Regions from separate parts of the Limosilactobacillus secundus genome, predicted to be linked through region 2. Evidence: predicted binding sites of a transcription regulator. Region 2 holds the regulator's gene; each other region holds the start of a gene.

Region 1 (8,101 bases), on a different contig from region 2:
TCGGTGACGAAAATTTTAATGAAATTGATAAAAAAGTCATCCCTACAACTACCCCCAAAGAAACTTTAGGGGCTTCAATTGAATTTTTTAAGCAGTACCCTGAACTAGCTGCACTTTCAATTGCTAGTTTTGGGCCAATTGATACTAATCCGGCTAGTGAAAAGTATGGTTACATTACTGATACTCCTAAAGTTAAATGGCAAAATTGCAATTTTGTCGGTACAATGACTGACGCCCTCAATATTCCCGTCTACTGGACAACAGACGTTAATGGTTCGGTTTACGGTGAATATGTCAATTTAAAAGATAAGTATAATAATCCGGCCTTGGTTTACTATACCCTTGGAACTGGCGTGGGTGCTGGTGCAATTCAAGATGGTCGTTTTATTGGTGGAATTAGTACCCCTGAAATGGGCCACGTTCGTTTACAACGACACCCAGCTGATCTGAACTTTACTGGTATCTGTCCTTACCACCACGATTGCTTAGAGGGATTGGTAGCTGGGCCAACTTTCAAGGCGCGGCTCGGTATTAGTGGCGAAGATGTTCCTGATAATCATCCTGTTTGGGATATCATGGCATATTACGTTGCACAAGCTGCCGTTCAGGTCACTGCCATTTTACGACCACAAAAAATTATTTTCGGTGGAAGCGTTTCGCGCCCAGCCTTTCTTGAACGGGTTCGGAAGCAATTTGCAATGTTATGGAACGATTATCTTCCGGTTGGATCGCTTGATGAATACATTGTTAATCCTTCCATTCCAGGAAATGGCTCTGCTACTCTCGGTAACTTTGCATTGGCTAAGCACCTAATCGAAACAAATAAATAACCGTCGTTGGTCACTATAATGCAAAAATGACTAAGACTGAGGAAAATATTGCTCCTCAATCTTAGTCATTTTTATTTATTTCCAAAGATAGTTCAATAGACCCGCTTTAGTCATTCCATTTGCTGTCGTTTCACGCAAAACTGATGCTGAATTAATTAAAGCCTCTTGTTCACGCGAATCTAATGGTAATTCTACTACCCTTTGAATACCGTCTTTATCAATTACAGCCGGTGTCCCGAGGTAAATATCCTTTTCTCCATATTCACCATCTAAATATGCACTTACGGGTAATACTGTATTTTGGTCATACAAAATTGCTTTTGTTATTCTTGCCAAAGCAGTCGCTACTCCATAGTATGTTGCGCCTTTCCGGTTAATAATCTCATAAGCCTTATTACGTACTTGTTCTTCTAGTTTTAACAATTCTTGCTTTGTTAGCCCATTAGCTAAAACATAATCCATTAAAGGCGTTCCACCGATTGTCCCACAAGAATAAGCAGCAAATTCTGAATCCCCATGCTCCGCTAACATATCAACATGAACATCTCGGGGATCAATAGCTAACTTTTTACCAATCGCTACTCTTAAGCGTGCTGAATCAAGAGAAGTTCCCGATCCAATAACTTTATGTGCTGGAAAGCCAGAAATTTTTTGAACAGCATATGTCAAGATATCGACTGGGTTGGCAGCAATTAAGAAAATTCCATTAAAACCGGTATTAACTACTTCTTGAACGATTTCCTTCATAATCTTTAAGTTACGTTCAACTAATTTAAGCCGTGTTTCACCTGGCTTTTGCGCAGCACCTGCACAAATAGTAACAATATCAGCGTCTTTACAATCTTGATAGCTACCAGCCTTAACCTTTACTGGGGCAGTAAATGGCGTTGCGTCTTCCAAATCCAGTGCATCCCCAACGCTTCGCTCATTACTCTTATTTATAATAACTAATTCCTCAGCTAAACCTTGCTGGATCACGCTAAAAGCATAAGCGGACCCCACAACTCCATCACCAATTAAAACAACCTTTTGATGTTCTTCTGTCGCCATACTTCTTTTTCTCTCCCTAATTAAAATTTACATAAAAAGATGAGCATAAATAGGAACCAAAATGTCCATTGCTAACGAAACGATAACAACTGCCACTGCGGCCATTGCTCCTTGAATTGAACCTAGTTGAACCGCCTTAGCAGATCCAACAGTGTGACCAGCGGATCCAAGACCAAGACCAGTCCCAACCTTTGAGATTTTCTTTAACCTAAAGACCTTAATCAGGAATTCGGCAAGGGCATAAATAATAACTGCATTTAAGATACATGCCATCGCTGTTACCGCGGGATCACCACCGATTCCCTTTGCAATTGGCATCGCAACAGCGGTAGTAGCTGCTTGAGGAAGCATAGCGGCGGTTGAAACACGGGAAAGAGCAAATAATTTAGCTGTTCCTTGAATCAAAAATAATGAAATGAATCCACCTACAAATAATGTGAGAATTACATCGACCCAATATTTCTTAAAAACATCATTCCGGCGATAAAGCGGAATCGCAAATGCCATTGTTGCTGGGTTCAAGAACCAAAAAATCAAATTTCCGCCTGGCTGGTAAAATTTTTTATAAACTATTGCGGTCGTTGAATTAGCGACCTTGGCCCAGATTGCCAAAATTACAATTCCTAATACCATCCCTACTAACAATGGGGTGAAGAGGAAGAAGCCATTACTAATTTTGAAAAGCCACATCCCAATTAAATAGACCAGCAACGAAATAAATACCCCGGTAAAAGGTAACGCCAGATTTGTAATAAATACATTAGTCATTATCAGTTTCCCCCTTGTTAGTCTTGAACAATTTATGATGTAACCCAATAAAGAATGCTCCAACATAAGCAATTACTGCTAATAAAATAATTGTCGAAATAATAATAACAATTACATCTTGTAGCCCTTCTTTTTTCATTAAACCAAGGCTCCCAGCAAGCTGAATTCCTGATGGGACAAACAGAAAGGCGATTAAACTAATCATGAAATCTCCGAACTTTTCAACTTGTTCCAACTTAACAATATGGCAAGCTAATAAAATATATAATAAAATCATTCCAATTAATGGGGTAGGAACAACGAAACTCTTAGGAAAAAGATTAGAGATTAATTGTGATACGAATAAAATTGCAGCAAAGATTCCCATTTGAACTAAAATGGGCGCTTCCTTCTTCTTTTCTTCTTTCTTCATAATAATCCTCCTAAACATGATAAATATGTTTAAGCATTAACGTTAATACCATTTATCACAATCTATTTTACTAATTTTTCTTAATTTGTATTCGTTTTCACTATTAAATAACCTAAATTTGCGTTAAAATGCCCTCCAGTTAGCTTAAAATGCCTTACGCAAAAAAGGATTGGTGAAAAGATAAACAATTCACTAATCCTTTTTATAAACCTAATGCTTTTTTGGTTGTGTTAACATATGATCGACTTACTGGTAATTTACTACCATCGATTAATGTCAGCTCATAAGTATGATTGAAACTAGGCTGAAGCTCTGTTACGCCATTCAAATTAACAATAAAACTACGATGGATCTGTAAAAATTCTGGAGATTTTAATTGGTCATAAATATTAGTGAGCGTCTGTCGACTAATGATTTTATGCTTATTAAAAGTCCAGATATAAACAAATCCTTGTTGTGCCTGTACGTAAAGTATTTGTTTTTTCTGTAAAATGATCGTTCGCTCGTCGTTTTGAATCGAAATTCGAGGATTCTGCCTTAATTCCATCTTGGTTTTGGCAGCGACATCATCTGGCGGAATTAATTTGGCGACACGCATAATTGCTTCGTTGACCCTTTTAGCAGAAAATGGCTTCAAAATATAGTCAACTGCATCTGCTTCAAAGGCATCTAACGCATAGGAATCATAAGCAGTCGCAAAGACAATATGAGGACTATCAGCAAATGATTTTATTTTTTCAGCTAACGCCATTCCATTTCCATCAGATAACTTTATATCTAAGAAAACCATATCTGGGTGTTCATGTTTTACTTGTTCCTCTGCCATAAAAATGCCATCTGCTTCAAGTATTTCTGTAACTTCACTATTTCCCTGAATTAAGTAATGAAGTTCTTCACGAGCAAGCGGTTCATCATCAACGATTAAGACTTTCATTGTCTGCACCTTCCTTAGTGTGATATGGTAAAGAAATTTTGATCTTTGTTCCTTTATTACTACTTGTAATTTGAAGGGCACTATGCTGATCATATAGACCAATTAAGCGCTGATTCAAATTATATAGCGCATTTCCACTCCCCTTTGAAGATGTCAATGGTTCTTTTCCAAGTTTAGGAAGAAGTTCCGGTGCAATCCCTTCCCCATTATCAGCCACTTGAATTTCCAACCGTGCTTCCAGCTGCTTTATTGTTATCTGAACATTATTATGGTCTTTACGTGCTCCGAAAGCATGTTTAAGCGCATTTTCAACTAATACTTGAATTGTAAATGGCGGCAGGTAAACATCATTTTCGACTTGTTGATCAAAGGTGATGTTATATTTATGTGGAAATCTAGTTTGTTCCAGTTCAAGGTATGCATCGACTTGCGTTCGCTCTTGTCCTAAAGTAATTTCGGTCTCCCGGGCCCCAATTAAGTTAGCCCGGAAATAATTACTAAGTTGAAGGAGAAGTTCACGCGCTTTTTCTTGATCCCGGCGTAAAATTGCACTAATTGTATTAATAGCATTAAAAAAGAAATGCGGATTTATTTGGGCTTGTAAAGCTTTTATCTTAGCATCTCGAACTAATTGCGCCTGTACTTCTGCTTCACCCAATGCAATTTGGTTCGCAAAAATCTCACACAGACCGATTGCTAGCTGAATTTCAACCGGTGTTAAATGCCATTGATCAGTATAGTACATTTTTAATGTTCCGATAACTTCATTCCCAATTCGCAGAGGGGCAACAATCGCTGCTTCTAGAGGACAATTGGGATCGATACAACCAATCATTTTACTGTTATTTGCGACCTTTATTTGGCCCGTTTTGATCACATTACTAGATAAAGAAGTTTCTAGTCTATTTCCTGGGATATGATGATCATCACCAGCTCCAATATGTGCAAGTATTCTTTGTCTGTCAGTGATACTCACTGCATCAAAATTAGTATATTTTTTAATAATTTTGACTACTTGTTGTGCTGAGCTTTTATTTAATCCTTGACGAAAATAAGGCAAGGTTTCATTTGTTAATTGCAAGACAGAATGAGTTTGCATAGCGCGCAGTTCTTCCTCTTGGTGAAGGTACATTGAAATGATTGATAAGAAAATCGATGTCCCCAGCGAATTAACCAAGATCATTGGCAGGGCAATATATTTAACTAAAACCCATCCCGTGGGACTGAACAGTAAGATAAAAAGCATTTGAATACTTTCCATCAAAATCCCTACAATAAAACCATGCCACGGCGTCATTACCTTAAAATAACTTTTTCGATCATGATACAAAAAACCAGAAAGCGCACCAATCAAAACTGAACTAGGCACATAAAACCAACCTTGCAGGGGCGCACCTTGAATAATCCGATGAACCCCTGCTACTAACCCTACTAGACTACCAACCCATGGCCCACCGATAATTCCAGCAACTGAAACAGCTAAAATTCGGGCATTGACAATCGAGTCATTTGTTGAAATGGCCGTAAGAATAATTTTGTTATGCAACTGGTTATTCGCATCGATCTCTATTCCAGTCATATTAGCCATAATAGCAAAAATAGAAAAAAGAATCGTTAGCTGAATTTTGGCACTAATGGTTTGATTAAATAACAGGCGGCGAAATAGGGGTACACTAACTAGCAAAAACGCTAGAATAATAATTAAACCAACGCGCTCAGCCATTAAAATTGTTAAATATATCATTTATCCTTGTGTCCCTGTATTTATTACTGGTTGCGTTCCCCGTTCACTAATAATTGCTACCATAATATTATTGATGATTTGCAAACGTTGCTCATCTGTTAAATCAAGGTTAGCTTCCTTGCTTAGTCGTTCAATTGCTTCTTCAGTAATTGAAACAGCTCCTTCAACGATTATCTTTCGCGCTGACAGGATTGCCGATGACTGTTGCTTTTGCAGCATGGCACTCGCTATTTCAGTTGCGTAGGCTAAGTGGGTTAACCGTGTTTCAATAACTTTGACCCCCGCTACATTTAACCGTTCTTGCAGTTCAGCAGTTAAACGTTCTGATACTTCGGTTGGATTCCCGCGAAGGGTAATTGCATCTTGATCTTCAAAACTATCATATGGATATTCACTAGCAACATGACGAACCGCAGACTCACTTTGAATTTGAACAAATTGCTCATAATCATCAACCGAAAAGAGCGCTTTTGCGGTATCGACAACTTTATAGACAATTACGGCCGCAATTTCGACTGGATTACCTTTTGAATCATTGACCTTTAAAATCTGACTATTAAAATTGCAGACACGAAGAGAAACAGTCTCCTTATTTGTAAATGGTACCGTCATAAATAAACCCGCATCACGAATAGTCCCGATATAATTACCAAAAAAAGTTAAAACTTTGGCTTCATTTGGCTGAATAATTGTCAATGATGTACTAAAAAGAATCACAATTAAGAATAAAATAATGCCAATTGTCAAAACCACTGGAAAATTACCCGTAAAACCAACAAATATCAGCCACAAACTAATCAAACCGATAATTATCGCTCCGAGTAAACCGAGGTAGCCGTTAACGTGAAAGGCTGCTTTTTCCTTCATCTCGATAATCCTCCTAATTTAAAAACGTAACCCCTTGGGATAAAAGTTTTTGATTGTTTTGCCTACTAACTTTCCAAAACCAGTAGGATGCTCATCACATACTAATAAGTACCAACCATTCGGAAGGTCAGCATCAATATTGATTACATCCCCATGGACATATTGGTGCCACTGTTCCTGGCTTAGTTCAATAACCCGGTTTGCCTCCTGTGGTAAGCTGGCAAGCGCCCATGCCAACGCTGGTTCAAATCGATTTTTCTTAAAAGTGCCGAGGTGAAGTCCAGGCCGAAGGACATTTAGTCCCTCGATCTTGGCCTCTTCTAATGGCAAATCATAGAGCTGGTCACCAAATAAAATCAATTGGTGTGGTTGATAGTCTGGGAAGACGCCTGTAACAAACTGGTTAAAGAGTTTGACCTGTTCTTTGTCCGGTTTAACAATCGATTGCTTTTTCCGCTTATTCTTCTTTTTGCGCTTTTTATCAGTTGACTCTGGCTCACCATTTACTAACTTAGCAATGAAATGCCCCTCCCCCTTAAGATGGTGCGGAAATAGGCGAACTGTCTTTTTCAATTCTTCATTGCCATCAGCCCATTCCGGACGGCCATCATCCATTCCGGCTGCCTTTTTGATTGGGATAAGCTTCAAGTCTGGATAGCTATTGAGCAGCCATGAGATATTTTGTTCATCCTCTTCTGGCGCAAAAGTACAGGTCGAATATACTAATGTTCCTCCTGGCTTTAGCATTTTCATTGCGGATGCGAGGATCTTTTGCTGGCGGTTAGCACACTCAGCAGGGTATTCTGGTGACCAATATTCAATTCCGGCAGGCTCTTTTCTAAACATTCCTTCTCCAGAACAAGGCGCGTCAACAAGAATCCGGTCAAAATATTGAGGAAATTGTTTTTCTAAATCTGCGGGACTCTCACTAGTAACAACTGCATTTTTTGCTCCCCATCGTTCCAGGTTTTCAGCCAAAATTTTCGCCCGTTTAGGGAAAATTTCATTAGCAACTAGTAATCCCTGGTTATTCATTTTAGCAACCAGATGCGTTGTTTTGCCTCCCGGAGCTGCACACAAGTCTAGCACTCGTTCTCCAGCTTGTGGATTAACCACTTCTCCTACAAACATTGCTGACGGCTCTTGACTATATACCCATCCAGTAACATGGTCTAACGATTTTCCATTCACTTGACCATAATATCCTGTCGGCACATACGGTACTTTCCCCGTGGCTTTTTCAATTGTTGCAACCGGCTGTCCGTTCTTTAATGGATTCTCGCGAAAACCACTATAACTTGACTGGGCAAGTGCTGATAAAAACTCATCGGCCTCTGCTCCCATTAGTTTTTTGTATTTCGTGACAAATTCATTTGGTAATTGCACGTTATTTTTCGCTCCTCTTTATCGTAATATCTTTATTGTAACGTATTTTTTAGTCTTTTTAAGTCAAAATACTTGGCAAAAGGTTAAGTTTTTGTTTACAATATTATAAT
Region 2 (8,101 bases):
TTACTAGGATGAAAACCCGCCGCAATAAGCATCACAATTGTCAATGTTGGTAATAAAATTTTAAAAATTGATATTAAATTAGTAAAGCGAGTCATCAATTTTACCGACCAGAAATTGATCAAAGTAAAAACAAGCATGAAGCCAAATACAACTAACAATCCCGGAGTCGTAATATTACCGTTTTTCATAAAGTGGTGGGTCCAATTCGCCCATGCCCACGGCCACGAACTCATATATTGAACTGAGGCTACTGCTTCCATTGGGACTAAAGTGATTAATGAAATCCAATTTGCCCATGCAGCAATAAAGCCTAAAAACGGACCGTGGCTATACTGAGCGTAACGACTCATTCCTCCACTTTCTGGAAACATTGCGCCTAATTCAACATAAGTAAGGGCAATACTAATAATGATTATTGCTCCCAAGATCCATGACAAAATAGCAGCTGGTCCCGCAACCTTTGCAGCAGTTCCGGCACCAAACAACCATCCTGAACCAATTAAGGAATTTAAGGCAAGCATTACACCAGAAAATAGCGTTATCTTCTGGAACTTCATTTTTTCCATTTCTTAGTTCCTTTCAGTTATAGTTTGGTTAAAAATTAATACTAATTTACTTTACCACAATTTAAGATTTTTAGATTAACTTTATAGTTGAATCGCCTTAACTGGATTACTATTCTGCTTTATTATTTGAAGCAAATCTTTTATGACTAGAATTACAGTGGCAGTATTATCGTTTGAGTGACAACCTATTAACCCCTCATTCTTAAAGATATCAGCATCAATAATAAAGGTAACTTAATGTTGTTTATCATTAACCAAGTTAAAAGGTAAAACAGCCCCACTTGTTCTTCATAGCTAATTCTTCTGGGCGATCAAATCGGTATTTTTGAACATACTTACCTGCTTGTTCTACTGTATAAACGGGAGATGCTTAACAATTCGATAGCTTATTTTTTCGTCATTGATTTTTCTCTAACAAAAAAAAGATCCTAATATTTGAAAATCAAACATTAGAATCTTTTCTGCCCACAAAATTAAATTTTATTCAGGTGATATTACATCATACCGCCCATGCCGCCTTGTGGAGCAGCAGGGCCTTGATTATTAGCATTTGGATCTGGCTTATCAGCAACAACTGCTTCAGTAGTAAGAAGCAATGCTGATACAGAAGCAGCGTTTTGAAGAGCAGAACGGGTAACCATTGTTGGGTCAACAATACCAGCCTTGATCATATCTTCAAACTTGCCATCTGCAGCGTTGTAACCAATACCTTCTTTTTCGTTCTTTAATTCATTAACAATAACAGAGCCTTCAACACCAGCGTTTTCAGCAATTTGACGAACTGGTGCTTCAAGGGCAGCCTTAACAATATTGATACCAGTTAATTCATCACCATCGGCTTCAATCTTGTCAAGAGCAGGAATTACGTTAATTAAAGCAGTTCCACCACCAGGAACAAATCCTTCTTGAACAGCAGCACGAGTAGCGTTCAAGGCATCTTCAATCCGGTACTTCTTTTCCTTCAATTCAGTTTCAGTTGCGGCACCAACCTTAACAACGGCAACCCCACCTGAAAGCTTTGCAAGACGTTCTTGAAGCTTTTCCTTGTCAAAGTCGGAAGTTGACTTAGCAATTTCTTGCTTAATTTGGTCAACACGTTCTTGGATAGCTTCCTTTGAACCAGCACCATCAACGATAGTAGTAGTATCCTTTGTAACTGTAACCTTGTTGGCTTGACCTAATTGATCAACAGTAGCGTCCTTAAGACTCATCCCAAGGTCATCAGAAATAACAGTACCCCCAGTCAAAACAGCAATATCTTGAAGTTGAGCCTTACGACGGTCACCAAAGCCTGGAGCCTTAACAGCAACAACATTAAAGGTACCACGAATCTTGTTCAATACAAGGGTTGGTAATGCTTCACCAGTAATGTCATCCGCAATGATCAAGAGAGCACGGCCTTCTTGAACAACTGATTGAAGTAATGGCAAAATGTCTTGGATGTTACTAATCTTCTTGTCAGTAATCAAAATATATGGGTTATCAAGGTCTGCTTCCATCTTGTCGTTATCAGTTACCATGTATTGTGACATGTAACCACGGTCAAAGCTCATTCCTTCAACAACGTCAACACTAGTGTCAACTCCACGAGAATCTTCGATAGTAATTACACCATCATGGCCAACCTTTTCCATTGCATCAGCAATTAACTTACCAACTTCTGGATTAGCGGCTGAAATAGAAGCAATTTGTTCAATATCATCCTTTGTCTTTACATCGTGTGACATCTTCTTCAAAGCTTCAACAGCAACTTCAGTAGCCTTGTCAATACCACGACGAATACCAACTGGATTTGCACCAGAGGTAACGTTCTTCATACCAGCATTAACAATTGCTTGAGTTAAAACAGTAGCAGTTGTAGTACCATCACCGGCAATATCGTTAGTCTTTGAAGCAACTTCGGCTACTAACTTTGCACCCATATTTTCAAATTGGTTTTCAAGTTCAATGCTCTTAGCAATAGTTACACCATCATTAGTAATAGTTGGTGTGCCATAGCTTTGTTCCAAAACAACATTCCGTCCCTTTGGACCCATCGTTGTCTTAACAGTATCAGCTAATTTATCAACACCACTGAGCATAGCGCTCCGTGCATCTTCAGAAAACTTAATTTCTTTTGCCATTTATGTCACCTCAAAATTAAATTCTTTATTTAAAAGAGACGGTGAAGGAATTTTATTCTTTCTGTCTCCTGCTCTTAATTCGCTTATTTAACTATTCAACGATTGCTACTAAGTCTTTAGCATGAACAACTAAGAACTTTTCACCGTCGTATTCTACTTCATTGCCTGCGTACTTATCAAATAATACGCGATCGCCTTCCTTAACAGCTGGAGCAAGCTTTTGTCCGTTTTCCAAAGTACGACCTTCTCCAACGGCAATAACCTTTCCAGTAGTTGGCTTTTCCTTCACATTGGAAGCAAGGACAATTCCACCAACTGTCTTTTCTTCTTCAGTTTCAGCTTTTAGAACAACGCGATCTCCTAATGGTTTTAACACGTTAATCCCTCCATCTTGTTAATAAATTTTATTTTTAGCACTCAAGTTCATCAAGTGCTAATCACATGTTTAAATATAACATGTTCTCTTCAAAATGCAACAAAAACACTTTGACTTTTTTTGACCATTTTTTAAAACTTAAGGGATCCTACCTACAATCCATGACTTTTATTAATAATTTAGTAAACAAAAAGCATTGGTTGAACGCTTTCATCAAACCAATGCTCTCTTAATTTATTCAATTGAATCTTCAGTATAATTTTTAATGAAGTAAATCAATGTTTGAAGTTCGTTTGTTAAGTCAATGTTTTGAACTTGAACATTTTTAGGCACAGATAAACGAACAGGAGTAAAGTTAAGAATTCCCTTCACACCAGCTTCAACTAATTGGTCTGCAACATGTTGGGCCTTGATTCCAGGAACGGTTAGAATAACAACGTCAATCTGTTGCTCTTTTAATTGCTTGACCATATCCTCGGATGGGTAAATTGGAATACCACTTTTGACTGTATTAGCATATTCTGGTTTAGTATCAAATGCCGCACTGATCCGTAAGTTGGTATCTTGGTGGAAGTTAAAGTTTAACAAGGCACTTCCCAAACTACCAACCCCGACTAAGGCAACACTAACTAATGAGTCTTGGTGCAAGATTCCTTTAAAAAACTTTAATAGACTTTCAACGTCATAACCGTATCCCCGCTTACCTAATTCACCAAAATATGAAAAGTCACGACGAATCGTTGCCGAATCAACTTGCACAGCCTCCGAAAGTTCAGTTGATGATACCCGTTGCTTGTTTGCGTCTTTCAATACATTTAAATACCGGAAATATATTGGCAACCGTTTCGCAGTCGCGCGTGGAATCTTTTTATTAGCCATTCTACTTTTGTTCCTCCTAAAATAAGCCCTTCTCAACCTAGTTTGCCAACTAATTACTAAGTTTTTGATAAGGATAATGTTACTAATCTTTACTTTGTGAAATTTAAGTCTGAGTATATTCTAGCAATTAAACCCTTTTTTGTGAACTAAAATACAAAAATATTTTCAACTTTTTATTTAAAATTAAAAATCTGCTAAAATAAAACCATATTAAATAACGAATTAAATGAGGTTTCAATATGTTACTTTTACAGACAAATGACGTTGTGCGTCGATTTGGCGCGGACGTTTTATTTCACAATATGAACATGCAAATCCAAGAGCATGGCCGTACTGCGCTTGTTGGGCGTAACGGTGCTGGTAAGACGACCTTGTTAAAAATGATCGCTGGAATCACCGAACCAGATGAAGGAACAATTACGAAGGTTAAAGATTTGACAATTGGTTATTTGGCTCAGAATCAAGGACTCGATAGTCAAAATAGCATTTGGACTGAATTAGATACCGTTTTTGCTCCTCTCCACAAACTGGAAACACAAATTCATGATCTTGAACAGCAACTAGCCGACCTCGACAGTGCCGCTAGTAATTATCAACAAATTCTTTCAACATACGATAATTTACAAACTGCCTTTAAAAAGCAGGGTGGTTTTGAATACGAATCACGGATGCGGGGAATTTTACATGGATTTGGCTTTGGCGAAGATAGTTATGATACGCCAATTAATTCCCTTTCAGGAGGGCAAAAAACTAAACTCGCCTTAGCAAAGATTCTTCTGCAAGCACCTGGACTTTTGATTCTAGATGAACCGACTAACCACCTTGACATGAACGTTCTTTCATGGTTAGAAGATTATCTTAAAAGTTATCAAGGCGCATTGCTTATCGTCTCTCACGACCGTTACTTCTTAGATCGGGTTGTCAGCGATGTTTATGATCTCGATAATAAAACGCTCACCCACTATACTGGTAACTACACGCAATTTGTTAAACACAAGCAAGAACGATTACAAGCAGAGTGGAAACACTATGACCAACAACAAAAAAAGATTGCCAAGTTAGAAGACTTTGTTAATCGAAATATTGTTCGCGCTTCAACAACTAAACGTGCTCAGGCGCGACGAAAGCAATTAGAAAAAATGGAGCGGCTTGAGCGTCCAGAAACTGATGATAAATCAATTCATTTCCAATTCCATTCTGAAAAAGATAGTGGAAATGAAGTTCTTGATGTAGAGCAGGCAAAAGTTGGCTACGATGAACAGATCCTTGCTGGGCCGCTTTCATTTAATGTCCGCAAGCCACAGCGCGTTGGGATTATCGGACCAAATGGAATCGGAAAGTCAACTTTACTTAAATCTATTCTCCATAAAATTCCGTTAATTAGTGGAACAATTAAACTCGGTGCTAACCTCGATATCGGTTACTACGACCAGGAACAGCAACAATTACATCCAAATAAAACAGTTTTAGAAGAAGTATGGGATGACCATCCAGAAGTACCTGAAAAAGATATTCGTTCATTATTAGGTAGTTTCTTATTCGTTGGTGATGATGTTTATAAAGTCGTTCATGACCTATCTGGTGGTGAAAAGGCACGATTGGAGTTAACTAAACTCTCATTTAAACCGATTAATTTTCTTATCCTTGATGAACCTACTAACCACTTAGATATTGATAGTCGCGAAGTTCTTGAAAATGCAATTAACGAATTTAGCGGAACTGTTCTCTTTATTTCTCACGACCGTTACTTTATTAATCAGGTTGCAACCGATATCTTAGCAATGGAACATGATGGAATTAAACATTACGAAGGCAATTATGATGACTACCTAATTGCTAAGGAAAAAGAAAGTTCACCTGAAACCACTTCACCTAATCCCAACAATACTGCTAAAGCACCAGCTGGCAAGCAATCTTATCAGCAAAGCAAAGAACAGCAGCGTGCTCGGCGCAAAATCCAGCGACAAGTTGATGAGCTTGAACAACAGATGGCAGAATTAGAAAAAAAGCAAACTGCAATTCAAGAACAAATGAGCCAGCCAGAGATTGCTACGGATATTGGAAAATTAACCGATCTCCAGAAAAAACTTGATGAACTGTCAGCTAAATCTGAAGAAGTTGAACTTGCATGGACAGAAGCAGCAGAAAAACTGGAAGAATTTGATCAAGAAAACTAAAAGAAGAAGCGGACCTTTCCGCTTCTTCTTTTAGTTTTGTCGAAATTTACGCGTATTCTCTGCCAGATGAACCAAATTACGTAAAAAGTCATGAGTTGATGCCTCATAGTTATACTTCTTACCTAGGTCATAAATGTACCCATTAATGTAATCGACTTCTGTTGGTCGATTTTTACTCATATCTTGGTACATTGATGGGTAATGAAGCGGATTGGTAACTTCACTGACATACTTTATTGTTTGCCACTCCTCTTCACGGGTACTTAAGAGCTGGATGCCAGCCCGTTCTGCAACATCGAATGCTTCATTAATTAGCTGCTTACCAAGCTTTTCTGCACCATCATAATCAATAAATTGCCCCATTTGAATCTCAAAAAGCGTGCAGATCGTATTAATAACAGAATTGAAGACTACTTTTGTTAGGAGGGTCCCATAAAAATTATCATTAAGATGGGGATTAATATTCGCCGTGGTAAAGTCCTCAACAATTTGTTTTACCCGCTCATCTGGTTCGCCGACTTGGGGAGCTAGGTTGATCGAACCAGCACCAGGTTTACCAATAAAGTCCACATCCCCCGCCTTATTAAGAACCGTCCCGATTAAACAAGTACCGGCTACGACATGTTCTTTAGGAAAATAGTGGTTAATTTTTTCAATATGTCCCATGCCATTCATTCCCGAAAAGACATATTGATGGTCAGGATGGAAGAAATGAGCACTGCGTTGTAACAAATCACTGAGCGTCATCTGCTTAGCAAAAACGATAAACACATCTGGATCACCATCATATTCTTCTGGTGAATAAATATTAATCGGGACAAGGTGACGATTTTCATGGTCCCGAGAAACGTAAACCCCACCCTGTTGTTTAATAGTTTCAACTTGGGGAGCCCAGTTATCAACAAAATCAACCTTAGCGCCAGCCAGTTCTTGAAGCAATACGCCAAATCGTAGTCCCATTGCCCCTGCACCTAAAACCGTATATTTCAAAGCCATAATCTTTTCCTCCTTAATTAAATAAATTCAGTTTAGCAATCCGCTTAACGGCTTCCGTTAATCGTGCTGGTTCAATCAAAAGGCCAATCCGCACATAACCTTCACCATGTTTGCCAAAGCCATTGCCGGGTGCTACTGCCACGCCAGCTTTGTCCAATAATAAGTCTGCAAAGCTTTCACTGGTATAACCCTTTGGAACCGGCATCCAAGCATAAAAGGTACCCTGGGGAGCAATGGCATGCCAGCCAATTTTTTCCGCCGCATTAATAAAGGCATTCCGTCTTTCTTCATAACGACCAACGATTTCTGTAATTGCCTCATCACGCTGTGGTAGCGTCAAGGCATCAATAGCAGCTTCCTGTAAGGCGGGAAAAAGGCTAACAAATAAATGGTCTTGAATTAAGTTTAAGGCTTCAATAATATCTGCATTACCAACTGCAAATGCGATTCGCCAGCCTGCCATATTGAACGTCTTAGAAAAGGTATAAAATTCAATTCCCACATCTTTAGCGCCTGGTGTTTCCATAAAACTAACTGGCGCTTGACCATCAAAGCCAATTGCGCCATAGGCAAAATCACTAATAATACCCACGTGATACTTCTTGGCCCACGCAACGAGTTCTCGATAAAACTCGGGAGTAGCTACAGCCCCCGTTGGATTATTAGGATAGTTAAGATAGAAGAATTTAGCACGTTGAGCCACCTCTTCAGGAATTGCCTCTAAATCTGGTAAGAAATTATTTTCTGCTAATAATGGTACTGTTTCAAAATTAACTTCTCCCAATGCTGCTCCTGATAAGTAATCTGGATAGCCTGGATCAGGAAGCAGAAAAGTGTCGCCGGGATTCATCAATGCCCATGGCAATTCTACAAGCCCAATCTTGGAACCACCCAAAATGGCGACTTCTTTTTCTGGATCAAAATCAGCTCCATATTTTTCAGAATAAAATTTTGCTGCCGCTTCCTTAAACGCTGGTAAGCCCC
Region 3 (8,101 bases), on a different contig from region 2:
GACGTTATTGTAAGTTTGAAATCGTTGAGGTTCCTGATGAAAAAGCTCCTGAATCTTTAAGCCAAGCAGAAATGGATGAAGTAATGGCAAAGGAAGGAGAACGGATTCTTGATAAAATTAAAGATCGTGAATATGTATATGCTTTGGCGATTAAAGGCAAAGAACGTTCTTCTGAAGAGTTTGCAAAAGAGATCAATAAATTAACAACTTATGGCCACAGTGATATTACTTTTGTGATTGGGGGCTCATTAGGCTTAAGTCCAGCAGTATTAAAACGGGCAGATGCCCAAATCTCGTTTGGACGTTTTACTTTGCCTCATCAATTAATGCGTTTAGTTTTAAGTGAGCAAATTTATCGTGCTTTTACCATCATCAATGGCCTTCCATATCATAAATAAAGAATTTCTTGAGTTTTGTTTAGATTATTATTTATTGTCGTTAACGATGGTATAGTATTAATATGAAATGTGATGGCATAAGAATGAAGGATTTGATTTAAGATAGGTATACGAGGTTATCAAGTAATTCTTTTAGGGGTAATGGCAGGATTATGCATTTTAGTGATGCAAGGAAAAGTAAGTGCAAGAATAGTTAATGAAGCACGGCTAACATTGCCTAAGGAAAAAAGAATTGAGCATGATGAATTTGAACGTTACCAGTTTCGGACAAAGCAGTTACGAACTTGGTGGCAGGTCAAGCGACCGAAATATAAAATTGATTGGTCATTGTATCATAAGAAACGAGGATACTGGGATTAGCTCAGGTTCTCGTTTTTCTTTTAACTTTTCAAAAAAGTTATTAAAATGAAGATATTAAAGGAGGCAATGATAATGAAAAAAGTTGGGATTATTGTCGGCAGCGTTCGTCCAAATCGGCGGAGCATGCAAGTAGCAAACTGGTTAAAAGTTCAATTAAAGAAAAGTACAAAGGTGCAATTTGATATCATTGACCTAAAAGAAGTTAATTTACCGATGATGGATGAACCTAAAATTCCTTATTTAGGCTTATATGTTCATGAAAAAACGCGTAAATGGAGTGAATTAGTGCAAAGCTATGATGGTTTTGTGTTTGTTTTCCCGCAATACAATTGGGGCTATCCAGCAGTTTTGAAAAATGCTATTGATTACTTAGGAAAAGAATGGCAAGGAAAACCGATTAGTTTAGTAACATTTGGTGGACATGGTGGCTCGCAAGCACAAATTGCAATGAAATTAGTCGTAACTGGCTTAAAGATGGCGGCTCTTCCTGTTGATTTACAAATTAACTTGTTGCCAGATGATTCAACTGCGACTGCTGATCGGAAGTTAAATACGTATAATACGCAAGCAGCGTTATTAATGACTGCTTTTGAAAATGAGTTAAAGTAGTTTGTGATTAAAGTAGCAAATTATTGTGGGACATTAATATAAAATTGGTTCAATTTGTGAATATTATGACAAACATCGTGATATTGTAGCAGATTAGGCAAAATTATTATTACAAATTGGGCGATAATGAATAAAAAATCAAAATCTTTCTATTGCAAAAATAAAACGCTTGCATGATAATGGAATCGTATTCAAATGCCATGAGGAGGGTATTTTTAATGAATAGACAATTTGATTTCTTAATGCCAAGTGTTAACTTCTTTGGTCCTGGTGTTATTGCCAAGATTGGTGATCGTGCAAAGATGCTCAATATGCACAAACCATTGATTGTTACTACTGAAGGTTTGTCCAAGATCGACAATGGTCCCGTAAAGCAAACCATTGCTTCATTGGAAAAGGCTGGCGTTGACTATGCCGTATTTACTGGCGCTGAACCTAACCCTAAGATCCGGAACGTTCAAGCTGGTAAAAAGATGTACCAAGATGAAAACTGTGACTCAATTATCACTGTTGGTGGGGGGTCTGCTCACGACTGTGGTAAGGGTATCGGTATTGTTTTGACTAACGGTGATGATATTTCCAAGCTTGCTGGAATTGAAACACTGAAGAATCCACTTCCGCCATTGATGGCTGTTAATACTACTGCCGGAACTGGGTCTGAATTGACTCGTCACGCTGTTATTACTAACGAAAAGACTCATTTGAAGTTTGTTGTTGTTTCATGGCGTAACATTCCATTGGTATCATTCAACGATCCAATGTTGATGCTTGATATTCCAAAGAACATTACTGCTGCTACTGGTTGTGACGCGTTTGTTCAAGCTATTGAACCATACGTTTCTGTTGACCATAACCCAATTACTGATAGTCAATGTAAAGAAGCTATTCAATTAATTCAAACTGCTTTACCAGAAGTAGTTGCTAATGGTCACAATATTGAAGCACGGACTAAGATGGTTGAAGCTGAAATGCTTGCCGGAATGGCCTTCAATAATGCCAACTTAGGTTATGTTCACGCAATGGCTCACCAACTCGGTGGTCAATATGATGCTCCTCATGGTGTTTGCTGTGCCTTGCTCTTGACCACTGTTGAAGAATATAACTTAATCGCATGTCCAGAACGGTTTGCTGAATTGGCTAAGGTAATGGGCTTTGACACTACTGGTCTTACCCTTTACGAAGCAGCTCAAAAGTCAATTGACGGTATGCGTGAAATGTGCCGGCTTGTTGGTATTCCATCATCAATCAAGGAAATCGGTGCTAAGCCAGAAGACTTTGAAATGATGGCTAAGAATGCCCTCAAGGATGGTAATGCCTTCTCTAACCCACGTAAGGGTACTGTTGAAGATATTGTAAAGCTTTATCAAAAGGCTTACGATGGCATCTACTAATAATTAAATAAACACAAAGAGGCTGGAAATCAGCTCAGTCTCTTTACTGTTTTACGTATTAAACTGCCAGCCAACCTTACGGAGGTGGGACTATGAACTAGCCAAGCTAATTCTGTCCCCCTCTTTTTTTGTCTACTTTTAATTCTTAATATTTTGAATTTTTTTCACAAAGTTACTTGCAAGCGCATTCTTTTGAAACTATAATAAAAATTATTCTAAGAGAGAATAAGAGGAAAAGAGAAAATGATATATTTACTTGCTTTAATTCCAGCAATTGGTTGGGGTGCGATGCCATTAATTACTGGTAAAATTGGTGGTTCACCAGTTAATCAAATGTTTGGAATCGGTGCTGGAGCTTCAATTGTGGGAATTATTGCATATTTGATAACAAAACCAACCGTCAGTGTAACTGCTTTTTGGTTCTCGCTAGCGATCGGTTGTTTATGGACAATTGGACAGGTTGGTCAGTTCATCTCGTTTAAACATATGGGAGTTTCAAATACGATGCCCCTTTCTTCAGCATTTGTGTTAGTTATGACGTCGTTTGTCGGCATCTTTTTCTTTGATGAATGGCAAGGAGCCAGAGCATTAAGTATTGGGTTGACAGCGTGTGTAGTTGTAATTATTGGGGCTGTTTTAACCTCGATTTCGGACGGAACATCGGATAAAAAGGTTTCGACTAAGTGGGTATTATTTTTATTAGTAACAACAATTGGTTACTGTGCTTATTCGATTTTTCCTAAAATGCCACAGGTTGCTCATGAAAGTAGTCAGGGTATTTTCCTACCAGAAGTATTAGGAATTTTACTTGGTTCAGTAATTTATACTATTTGTTCGGGTAACGCTAAAGCATTTAAGCAAAAAGAACAATACTTAAATATTTTAGGAGGACTTTCATGGGGGATTGGTAACTTTGCCTATGTTTTTGTTGGTAAAGCTCTTGGAGTAGTGACTGCTTCAATTTTTGGTCAAATGAATGTTATTATTTCAACATTTGGTGGTATCCTACTTTTGCATGAAACCAAGACCAAGCGAGAAATGATATATACAGTAGTTGGAATTATCCTAATTGTAATTGGTAGTATTTTAACAGTAATTGCTAATTAATTATTGAAGATTTTAGGTAATATCAATAAATGAGAGAGGAAACGCGCAAAATCAGCTTTTTAACCGATTTTACGCGTTTTTTTAGTCTTATATTATTTCCCAGGTTATATTGTGCTATTTCTTATCAAGTAGATCAAACCTAATTTGTCCAAGTTGGAGTTTTTCAGGTTGCTTTGCGCCGTGAAAGATAAGTTTAAATAATCGGTTTTCAACGCCAGCCGTGAAGACAAGTTGCTTATTTCCAATATTGATTGTATAGGTATCACCCTCGCTCACTACTTCTGCTTGTAAGAGGGCTGACCATTGCTTAGCTGCTTCTTCTGGGTCGCTAACATTAAAGATAGCTTGTTTAACAAAGAGGTCGCCAGCTGGGTGGAATTTGATTAATCCCTGTTTCTTTAGGTCTTCGCGACGTTTATCATCATCTTCACTCCATTGAATAAAGAATGGGGCAGGCAAATGATTAACAAGTTCGTCATCAACATAGAAAATCTTCCATTGAATGAGTTTGCCAGCAGGATCAACCCGTTTTCCATCAGTAATATCACCGACATTAAGGCCCAGTCCCTTTAATCGCCGGTGGGTTTCTTCGATGTTATCAGTCCGAATAGCAATTGTTGTGATTCGCTGAATGCCAGCAAAATAATCCTCAACAGCATCATGAATTGCTGAGTTGTTTTCATATGGAAATGACTTAGCTTTTTCCTTATTGGCGACTGTTAATAGTTCAATATAGTTAAGTCCAAAATAATCTAGTGCGTTTTTGGTTCCCCAATATTCGTGATGACCACCAGGGGTAAAGGCTAAACCTTTAGAGTTGAAATAATCAATTGCATCTTGCAGATTAGTTACATCGACCATTGTATGATCCCAATTTAATGTTTCTGTCATTTTAATCACCCTTATTCTGTTTGCCTACTTCCTTTGTTCGTTTAACAGCAGCAAGGACAGCATTTTCGATTCCGGCTGAAAAAGAGCTTTTGTCTAACTCGTGCTGAGCTGTGATACCCACTCCGCCAGCAGAATTATTAATATCAAGTAATTCGGCAGGGTGTTTACCACTTTGTTCTACAAATGCAGCGGCTGCGCGTAAATTCTCAAGAGCAAGTTTATTTGCTTGTTGGCGAGGCATTCCGGCAAGCACGCCTGCGTTTGTAAAACTAATTAGAAAGTTATAGATATAGTTTGGCCCGGCCACGCCATATCCAGTAAATACATCTAGCAAGGATTCATCAATGTAATCAACTTTTCCGAAACTATTTAGAAAGTCTTCAATGACAGTTTGATTAGCTCGATCGTTTTTAACGACGCCACTATAACCCATGGCAACGTCAGTCAAAGTATTGGGGATAATCCGTGTAATTGCAAAAAGATCTTCCTGTGATGAAAGTTGCGCAACCGTTACGCCAGCAATAATTGAAAGCACGTCCTTTTGGTAGTGGTGGGCGACAAGTTCTTTCATGATCGCTTGCCAGTTATCTTGCGGACGTACTCCTAAGATAACAAGATCAGCCTTTTCAATGGCAGTCCAATCGGGTTGTTGACTTGCTTGAATATGATAAGCATCTGTCAAATAATTAACTCGATCTACCGAAATATCCGTTATGCCGGTTGTTTCAGGAGTGATTACCCCCTTCTTTAATGCAGCTCGGAACATTGCTTCCACCATTTGACCACCACCAAATGAGTAAATCTTAAGTGTCATTGAACCATCATCCTTTCCATATGTACCTAGTTCAATCGTAGCGTATTTCAAACCAAGACGCTAATTTAAACACTTCTTTCAAAAAAATAAATTCACAAATTGGTCTACTTGAAATCAAATTAACAAGAAAGCGTTTGCTGTATAATTAAATTATTAGTTAGAAATGGAATGAAATCGTTTTTATTTGTTAAAAAACACACTTTTCAATATGAGATAGTTGAATTTTTGTAGAGTGATATTAGTTGAATTGGTCTATTGAATAGTTATAAAATGTAAGCGTTTATTTAAGGAGGAACCATTATGGCATATCAAAGTATTAATCCATTTACTAACCAAGTAGAAAAAACGTTTGAAAATACAACTGATGAAGAATTAGAACAAGCATTGACTACGGCGCATCAATTATATTTAGATTGGCGGAAGTATAATGACCTTGAAGAACGGAAACATCAAATTTTAAAGTTAGGTCAAATATTACGTGAACGGCGTGTTGAATATGCGACAGTTATGAGTAAGGAAATGGGGAAATTAATTAGTGAAGCAGAAGGCGAGGTTGATCTTTGTGCATCTTTCTGTGATTATTATGCAGCCCATGCAGATGAATTTATGCAACCCAAAATTATTGCGACAACAAGTGGACGTGCCAAGGTTTTAAAGCAATCATTAGGAATTTTAGTTGCAGTTGAACCGTGGAATTTCCCATTCTATCAAATTGCCCGAGTATTTATTCCCAACTTTATTGCAGGAAACCCAATGATTTTAAAGGATGCATCGAATTGTCCAGCATCAGCCCAAGCATTTGCTGATGCCGTTAAGGAAGCCGGTGCGCCAGTTGGCAGTTTAACTAATTTATTCCTTTCATATGACCAAGTAAATAAGGCAATTGCTGATAAGCGGGTAGCTGGTGTTTGTCTTACTGGTTCTGAACGTGGCGGTGCAACCGTTGCTAAAGAGGCTGGTGCTAATTTGAAGAAGAGCACTTTGGAACTTGGTGGTAATGATGCCTTTATTATCTTAGACGATGCAGATTGGGATCTTGTCAAAAAAGTTGCGCCGGCAGCCCGGCTTTATAATGCTGGACAAGTATGTACATCATCAAAACGTTTTATTGTCCTTGAAAAGGATTATGATCGTTTCTTAAAGATGATGAAAGATGCGTTTTCTAAAGTTAAAATGGGTGATCCGCTCGATCCATTAACAACTCTGGCACCACTATCATCCAAGAAGGCGAAAGAAAAGCTCCAACAGCAAGTAGATATAGCTGTAGAAAATGGAGCCAAAGTTTATTATGGTAATAAGCCCGTAGAGATGGAAGGTCAATTCTTCATGCCAACAATTTTGACGGACATCACTCCGGATAATCCAATGTTTGATAAAGAAATGTTTGGTCCGGTTGCCGTTGTTTACAAGGTTGACACAGAAGAAGAAGCAATTGCCTTAGCAAATAATTCTAGTTACGGACTAGGAAATACTGTCTTTAGTGATAACTCAGAACATGCGGAACGAGTTGCTGAAAAGATTGAAACTGGAATGAGTTGGATTAATGCAGGTTGGGCCTCATTACCAGAATTACCATTTGGTGGTGTTAAGAATTCAGGTTATGGTCGTGAACTTAGCAGTTACGGAATTGATGAGTTTACTAACAAACATTTGATTTATGAAGCCCGCCGGTAAAATAGTTGAAATTAGATACAAGATAAGGGAGCGAGACAGAAGTCGCTTGTGACTTCGTTTTCGAGCCCCCGCAAGCAACAATAGGCCTCTAACGTTCGGTTTTGCCGGACGTTAGAGGCCATTGTTGTACTGCGTATTTGCTTTTTATGAAAGTAACTTAACTTATGTCACAGTCCCTTATTTTATTCCCCGGGAAATTAAAATTTGATTAATGTACTATTAATACAATCTTGCAATTTCATTCCATTGCTTATATACTTAATCACGTAAGTAGCTAACCATAGAATTACTATTTGGAGGAATATTCATATGACTGCGAAAAGAAACAGCCATCATAAATCTCGATTACGACAATTATTTGCAACACGTCGACGTCGATGGATTGGCATCGGTGGCCTAATTGTAATTATCATTCTTGTATTGGTTTCAATTCGACATACAAGTGAGGAAAAAGCTTCAGAAAAGAATGAATATAATATTCTACGGGTTACAGCGCAATCTGATTTTAATTTGACAGGAAAGATTGAACCAGTCCAGACGCAAACACTAACCTTGCCATCTGGTACCCTGCAAAATCTTAATGTGAAAAATGGCGATCACGTTGCGCAAGGAGAAGCGCTTTTGACTATGCATAATGATAGTACACAAGATAGTGTTGCTGAACTGCAGGGAGATCTTAGTAAAAGTCAACGAACGATGAATGCCCAACAACAAACGATCAATAATTTACGCCAACAGTTGAACGGGATGGGGCAAGGTGATGAAGGGTACAATGACCTGCGTAATCAGCTTACCGAAGCGCAAAATGCATATGCAGACGCACAAGCAAATGTTGCTGCCACTCAACAACGGCTTAA

What was found. The regulator Rex, encoded in region 2, represses fermentation and respiration genes when NADH is low (regulators of the CRP and FNR family bind a similar motif). The targets are predictions, from matches to a motif close to TTGTGAANTANTTCACAA.
Region 1: the regulator Rex is predicted to act here: its motif matches at 3,146-3,163, upstream of LMB57_RS01295 (CidA/LrgA family protein).
Region 3: the regulator Rex is predicted to act here: its motif matches at 1,422-1,439, upstream of LMB57_RS09655 (iron-containing alcohol dehydrogenase).

What each region holds. Positions count from the first base shown of each region.
Region 1 is NZ_JAJGUA010000022.1:153,877-161,977, reverse strand. It holds gene scrK (fructokinase ScrK) at 1-830, shown strand, start outside; gene LMB57_RS01305 (L-lactate dehydrogenase) at 906-1,880, opposite strand; gene LMB57_RS01300 (LrgB family protein) at 1,908-2,648, opposite strand; gene LMB57_RS01295 (CidA/LrgA family protein) at 2,641-3,060, opposite strand; gene LMB57_RS01290 (LytR/AlgR family response regulator transcription factor) at 3,263-3,994, opposite strand; gene LMB57_RS01285 (sensor histidine kinase) at 3,975-5,738, opposite strand; gene LMB57_RS01280 (SPFH domain-containing protein) at 5,739-6,605, opposite strand; gene LMB57_RS01275 (RsmB/NOP family class I SAM-dependent RNA methyltransferase) at 6,624-7,991, opposite strand.
Region 2 is NZ_JAJGUA010000032.1:44,643-52,743, forward strand. It holds gene LMB57_RS04905 (APC family permease) at 1-566, opposite strand, end outside; gene groL (chaperonin GroEL) at 1,061-2,689, opposite strand; gene groES (co-chaperone GroES) at 2,781-3,065, opposite strand; gene LMB57_RS04920 (redox-sensing transcriptional repressor Rex) at 3,300-3,944, opposite strand; gene LMB57_RS04925 (ABC-F family ATP-binding cassette domain-containing protein) at 4,184-6,121, shown strand; gene LMB57_RS04930 (ketopantoate reductase family protein) at 6,152-7,117, opposite strand; gene LMB57_RS04935 (pyridoxal phosphate-dependent aminotransferase) at 7,131-8,101, opposite strand, start outside.
Region 3 is NZ_JAJGUA010000046.1:95,918-104,018, reverse strand. It holds gene rlmH (23S rRNA (pseudouridine(1915)-N(3))-methyltransferase RlmH) at 1-398, shown strand, start outside; gene LMB57_RS09665 (hypothetical protein) at 540-758, shown strand; gene LMB57_RS09660 (NADPH-dependent FMN reductase) at 825-1,367, shown strand; gene LMB57_RS09655 (iron-containing alcohol dehydrogenase) at 1,586-2,758, shown strand; gene LMB57_RS09650 (GRP family sugar transporter) at 3,002-3,865, shown strand; gene LMB57_RS09645 (VOC family protein) at 3,980-4,756, opposite strand; gene LMB57_RS09640 (pyrroline-5-carboxylate reductase family protein) at 4,758-5,570, opposite strand; gene LMB57_RS09635 (NAD-dependent succinate-semialdehyde dehydrogenase) at 5,871-7,244, shown strand; gene LMB57_RS09630 (efflux RND transporter periplasmic adaptor subunit) at 7,554-8,101, shown strand, end outside.